DNA from 2 places in the Gynuella sp. genome. Region 2 is predicted to be linked to the other one. Evidence: predicted binding sites of a transcription regulator. Region 2 holds the regulator's gene; the other holds the start of a gene.
What was found. The regulator sigma-54, encoded in region 2, starts transcription at its own class of promoters, with help from an activator protein. The targets are predictions, from matches to a motif close to TGGCACNNNNNTTGCTNT.
Positions count from the first base shown of each region.

Region 1: the regulator sigma-54 is predicted to act here: its motif matches at 1,868-1,885, upstream of glnA (glutamate--ammonia ligase).

Region 1 covers NZ_JBNKSF010000041.1:89,611-93,011, forward strand. Annotated here, with positions in the region: gene secB (protein-export chaperone SecB) at 1-175, shown strand, start outside; gene thiI (tRNA uracil 4-sulfurtransferase ThiI) at 230-1,684, opposite strand; gene glnA (glutamate--ammonia ligase) at 1,976-3,382, shown strand.
Region 2 covers NZ_JBNKSF010000035.1:22,359-25,759, reverse strand. Annotated here, with positions in the region: gene ptsN (PTS IIA-like nitrogen regulatory protein PtsN) at 116-559, opposite strand; gene hpf (ribosome hibernation-promoting factor, HPF/YfiA family) at 586-885, opposite strand; gene ACQY6I_RS13275 (RNA polymerase factor sigma-54) at 1,075-2,610, opposite strand; gene lptB (LPS export ABC transporter ATP-binding protein) at 2,640-3,365, opposite strand; gene lptA (lipopolysaccharide transport periplasmic protein LptA) at 3,362-3,401, opposite strand, start outside.

The DNA.
Region 1 (3,401 bases), on a different contig from region 2:
CCCAAATCTGTTATTTCCATATGCACGGGCATATATTGACAATCTGGTAGTACAAGGCAGCTTCCCACCTGTGCATCTGGCACCGATCAACTTCGATGCAATTTATCAGCAAAAACTTGCAGAGTTGAATGCCAAGAGCGACAGCGACTCTGAAACAGAATCATCTATGCACTGATCCTGTCAACAAAGTCTTGCCGGTATCCTCACCGGCAAGAATCATAATAGCAACTCACCCTTCCCCAAATACCGAGACGTTTTCAAACCCCTGCTCACGTAAATAAAGTACCTGCATCTTGCTCATCACACCCTTGTCGCAATACAGCACATATGATTTGCTTTGATCCAGTTCAGGATATGCCTGACGAAGACGATAAAACGGAATCTCAAGAGCATTGACCGCCTTGGGAGGAGCTTTCAAGTCTCTTTCATCAGGGTGTCGAATATCGATCAGAATTTCGTCATCTGACAAATGAGAACGATAAGGCACCTCATAACCGCTGGCTTCTGTTACATACAATTCATCTATGTTTCTGACGACCGTACTTTCAAGCGCAGCATCCAACACAGAAAAATCGAATTTCTGTTCTTCCGCCAGTACTTTTTCGAGCCTGGCGCGAGTAGTCGGCTTTCTGGATATCACTCCACAGTATTCTGGTATGGTTTCAGCGAACTCAGCCGTACCGATTCGCCGGGCCTGATCAATTATCTCCTGCTTGTCCGATACAACCAGCGGTCGAAATACCAGCTTATCGGTCACTTCCTCAATGACCTTGAGGTTGATCATGGTCTGACTGGAGACTTGGGCAATAGCCTCACCCGTTACAAATGACTCCAGATTAAAGCGTTCTGCCACCCGGTCTGCCGCCCGATACATCATCCTCTTCAAAATGACGCCCATGTGTGAGTTATCAACTTTGGTTAAAATCTCAGCCACTACCGTTTCAAATGGCACTGCTATAAACAGTACACGATGGCTGGATCCAAATTTCCGCCAAATATATTCAGCAACCTGTTTAACACCATTTTCATGAGCTGAACCGCCCAGATTGAAAAACAGAAAATGAGTCCGAATGCCGCGTTTCATAATCTGATAAGCCGCAACTCCGGAATCAAACCCACCAGAGAGCAGTGTTAAAGTGGTTTCCTGGGTTCCAATTGGAAATCCTCGCAGTCCGTTGATACGGCGGGTAACCAGAAAAAGGTCCTGGTCACGAATCTCAATTTTAATGGTGATATCCGGATCATTCAGCTTTACAGCTTTAGCTTCAGTGTGTTGATTAAGCCCACCACCCACATAACGTTCAACATCCAGCGAAGTGAAGTCATGCTTTCCTACCCGCTTGACCCGAACAGCAAATGTTTTACCTTTGAGTTCATTACGGTATAAATCTTTAGCCTTTAAAAAGATATCTTCCAGACTTTGTAACTGAAAACTTTCAACCTGGAGAATGTGTGCAATTCCCGGCGTACATGCCAGGGATTCAGCAATGGCATTACATTGATCTTCACTGGCCTGACTCGATGGCTGTACAAAAAGATTGTCCCAAACTCCGCTGACGGCGACATTTGTATCAATCTTTTGCAGAATGTTTCTGATATTCTGCCGGAGTTGTTGAGTAAACCTTTTTCGCACCGGTTTGCTCTTAATGGTAATTTCTGGTGCCAGTTTGATAATAAATTTCATGACAACGTGCTTAGCTGGTTCTTAGGGCGCGCAATTATAGCTGTTTTGCGCCAAACACGAAGAAATGAGTTAAAAAAAATTCAATGCACCAAAAAAGATCACAAAAAAATCACAAAGCACAATTACGATGCACTTGATTTTTTGCAGAGTACAAAAAAACTATGCCACAAGGTTTTCTTGCCATGGCACAAGCTTTGCTTTTTTGTGCACAGATACAGTGCGAACCGATACTCAGCAGCTCGGTTAGAAACATAACGTGGCAATAAGCCAATCAACTTCGGAGACTGAATAATGTCAGAAAAAACCCTTACTTTGATCAAGGAGTCTGAGGCTAAATGGGTTGACCTGCGCTTCACTGACACCAAGGGTAAAGAACAACACGTCACCATCCCCTCATCCAGTGTTGACGAAGATTTTTTTGAAAATGGCCAGATGTTTGACGGTTCGTCCATTGCCGGCTGGAAAGGCATTAACGAATCAGACATGATCTTGATGCCTGATGATGAAACCTGTGTTCTGGATCCATTTACAGAAGACACTACTGTCATCATCCGTTGTAACATCATCGAACCTTCTACCATGCAGGGTTATGAACGCGATCCTCGCTCCATCGCCACGCGCGCAGAAGAGTACCTGAAATCAACAGGCTTGGGAGATACAGCCTTCTTTGGTCCTGAACCCGAGTTTTTTGTATTTGACAGCGTTAACTGGCACACCGACATGAGTGGCTCCGGTTACAAAATTTCTTCTGAAGAAGCAGCCTGGTCTACTAACGAGTTGTATGAAGATGGAAACCTGGGCCACCGCCCAAGAGTGAAAGGCGGTTATTTCCCTGTTCCTCCAGTCGACAGCCTGCATGATCTTCGTTCAGCCATGTGCTCTGCAATGCAGGCCATGGGCCTGGAAGTTGAAGTACACCACCATGAAGTGGCGACTGCCGGTCAGTGTGAGATTGGTGTTAAGTTCAACACCCTGGTTAAAAAAGCCGACGAAACTCAGATTCTGAAATACTGTGTGCACAATGTTGCGGCGGCTTATGGTAAAACGGCGACGTTTATGCCAAAACCAGTTGTTGGCGATAACGGTTCTGGCATGCATTGCCACCAGTCTTTCTGGAAAGATGGCGAAAACCAATTTGCAGGCGATGAATATGCCGGGCTGTCTGAAACAGCACTGTATTACATCGGCGGTATTATCAAGCACGCCAAAGCTCTGAACGCTTTTACCAACCCAGGAACGAACTCTTATAAGCGTCTGATCCCTGGTTTCGAAGCGCCTGTTATGTTGGCTTATTCTGCCCGCAACCGTTCAGCATCTATCCGTATTCCTTACACTGCCTCACCTAAAGGCAAGCGTATCGAAGCCCGTTTCCCGGATCCGATTGCGAACCCTTACCTGGCATTTGCAGCTATGCTGATGGCCGGCCTTGACGGCGTTAAGAACAAAATTCATCCTGGCGACTCAGCAGATAAAGATCTGTATGACCTGCCACCGGAAGAAGCGGCAGCAATTCCACAAGTCTGTGGCAGCCTCCGCGAAGCGCTGTCCAGCCTGGATGCAGACCGTGAGTTCCTGACAGCTGGCGGTGTATTTACCGACGATATGATCGATGCCTACATAGAACTGAAAATGGAAGAAGTCTTCCGCGTTGAACACACCACTCACCCTGTTGAGTTGGATATGTATTACTCAGTTTAATCATCGGTCTATTTTAAAA
Region 2 (3,401 bases):
GGAGTGCAACATCCATCTTCTCAAGATAGCATCAATTAACAACAGAACTCCCGCGCAAACTCTCCGGACGCGACTTCCGCATGAGAGAAGTTATTTCCCTGGAATTTTGGTTCTGTTACGAATTGATGAATAACTGGTAGATATCTTCCTTGCTCATTGTTGCCAGTTTATTGCGTATGGTTTCATTACTGAATTTTTCTGATAACAGAGACAAGACCTCAAGGTGAGCTGTTTTTTCTTCCTCTGGAACCAATAACACAAACAGAAGATTCACCGGACGTTTATCAACAGCGTCAAAATCAATTGGATCTTTCAACCTGAAAAAAGCACCAATGATTTTGTCGTAATCACTGATTCGACAGTGCGGGATGGCAACACCATTACCAAAACCTGTACTGCCGAGCCGCTCTCTTGCGATCAGGTTGTCGAAAATATAGTCAGATGTCAGTTCCGGCACAAGCTGGCTGATCATCTCGGCGATATCCTGTAATGCTTTCTTTTTACTGGTAGCGGCCACATCTGTAAAGATGTAGCCGGGTTGTAGGATTTGTTTAAGCATGAGTATTAAAGAAACCTGCTTTTAAATTAGTGGCCATGTTGCCGGTTAACATGTTTTTCCTTATGTTTCAGCAATTGTCGGTCAAGTTTGTCGTGCATCAGATCAATAGCAGCGTAGAGGTCATCATGGGTGGCATCTGCATGGATTTGTGTGCCTGGTATATTAATTTGCGCCTCCGCTTTTTGTCGGGACTTTTCGACAGACAAGGTAACTTGAACATTACTGATCTGATCGTGATGTTTTTCCAGTTTTTCTATACGGTTTTTGACGTAATCTTTGAGAGGATCGGTGATTTCCAGGTGATGGCCACTGATATTGATTTGCATAGGCTTCTCCTCAGTTTATTTGGATGTTTGGCATCCACTTATCTTTATGGGGCCGGAACTGCGTTCCGGCTTATTGTTAAGAATAGCTTGTGTTGTAGATAAATGCTTGATCTGGGTAGTGAATTTCCCTAGACCTTACCACTCATTACATTTTTTTTTACAGTCTGATTGACATGTATTCTTGTTTAGCTAAACCAGTTGTTTACGTTCATTTGAGGGGGGAATATTTAACGCCTCCCGATATTTTGCGATTGTTCTACGTGCTACCTGAATTCCCTGATCTCCCAGCATCGTAGCGATTTTACTGTCACTCAACGGCTTTTTAGGGTTCTCTGATGCAACCAGCTTTTTGATGATTGCACGGATTGCGGTAGAGGAGCACTCTCCCCCTGAGCTGGTACTGACGTGGCTGGAAAAGAAGAACTTCAGCTCAAAGATGCCTCTCGGAGTATGCATATATTTCTGAGTAGTCACCCTGGAAATGGTGGACTCATGCATATCCACAGCTTCGGCAATATCATGCAGTACCAATGGCTTCATGGCTTCTTCACCATATTCAAAAAAACCAAGTTGGTGTTCGACGATTTTGGTGGCCACCTTCAGAAGGGTTTCGTTACGGCTTTGCAGGCTCTTGATGAACCACCTTGCTTCCTGAAGGTTGTCACGAAGGTAAGTGTTGTCATCGCTGCTATCTGCGCGCTTAACCATGGAGGCATAGCTGGCATTGACTCTTAAGCGGGGTGCAATTTCCGGGTTTAGTTCTACCTTCCAGCGCTGGTTTTCTATGTCTTTGCTCACAATGACGTCAGGAATGACATACTCTGGTTGTAGCGGGGCAATTTGTTCCCCCGGACGTGGGTTCAGCTGCTGAATCAAGCCAATCACATCTTTAAGTTGATCTTCCTTGATTTTCATACGACGCATGATCGTAGCGTAGTCCTTACTACCGAGCAGGTTGAGATACTGGTCAACCAGTTGAATGGTTTCTTTGAGTGCCGGGGTCGTTTCCGGTAGCTGTTTTAGTTGTGCCAGCAGACAGTCGCGCAGGTCACGGCTGCATACTCCTACCGGATCAAACATTTGCAGTCTGTGTAATACTGCATCCACTTCTTCCACATCCAGAGGATCTTCCTCTGTGCCGATATCCTGTTGCAGTGAGTCGACCAGCTCTTGCCAATCCGTATTTAAATAGCCATCAGCGTTGATACAGTCAAGAATGGCAAATGCGATGGCGCGATCCCGGTCAGACATTGGTGTCAGATTCAGCTGCCAGCGCAAATGTTCTTCCAGGCTGTCAGTGGTTGAATTCTGATTTTCGTAAAAATTGTCATCATCGGATGCAGGAGCTGACAGACCCGTTGGGGCATGTTGATAGACATCATCCCAGGAGCTGTCCACAGCAAGGTCGTCAGGGATATTTTCACCCCATTCCTGGTCTATTTCCCGGACTTCGGTTTCATTATTACCGTTGTTTTCTTTGGGGGCTTCGCTGAAATCGGTTGCGCCGTTTTCTTTGGCTGTATCGTGTTTTAACACACCGTTTTCATGATTATCCTGATGTCCTTCGCTATCCTCTTCAACTTCGAGCATGGGATTGGAATCCAATGCCTGCTGAATCTCCTGTTGCAGATCCAATGTGGACAGTTGTAACAGCTTAATGGCCTGTTGCAACTGGGGGGTCATGGTCAGATGTTGACCCATTTTGAGTTGTAGAGAAGTCTTCATATACTCATTGGTTCTCAAATTTGCATATCTTACAGGCGGAAATTATCGCCCAGATAGGTTTCACGTACTTTCTGATTGGCTAGTATCTGTTCTGCGTTGCCTTCGGCAATAATATGTCCATTACCTACTATGTAGGCACGTTCACAGATATCCAATGTCTCGCGTACGTTATGGTCTGTAATCAATACGCCGATACCGCGATTTTTCAAGTGTGTCACTATTTCCTTGATGTCACTGACAGAAATTGGATCAACCCCGGCAAATGGTTCATCCAGTAATATGAATTTGGGTTCCATAGCCAGAGCTCTGGCGATTTCCACTCGGCGACGCTCTCCCCCAGATAAAGCCATTCCGAGACTTTTGCGAACATGTTGAATATTGAATTCGTTCAACAGTTTTTCGAGTTCCTGCCTGCGTTGTTGACCGGATAGCTCCTTTCGGATCTCCAGAATGGCCATCAGGTTATGTTCCACGCTAAGCTTTCTGAATACACTGGCTTCCTGAGGCAGATAACCGATACCTTTTTTGGCTCTGCCGTGCATTGGCAGGCCGGTAATATTTTGTTGATCGACATATACCTGCCCCCGATCTGCAGGTACCAGGCCGACAATCATATAAAAACAGGTTGTTTTACCAGCTCCATTGGGGCCAAGCAGGCCGACAACTTCGCCTATCCCCACATCCAGGGACACGTCTTTCACGATTTCCCGTGGACCGTAGGATTTGGCGAGATTTTTAGCTGATAGAATGGTCATTGATCCCCCAGAGCATCTGGCTGAAGCGTCATTTCA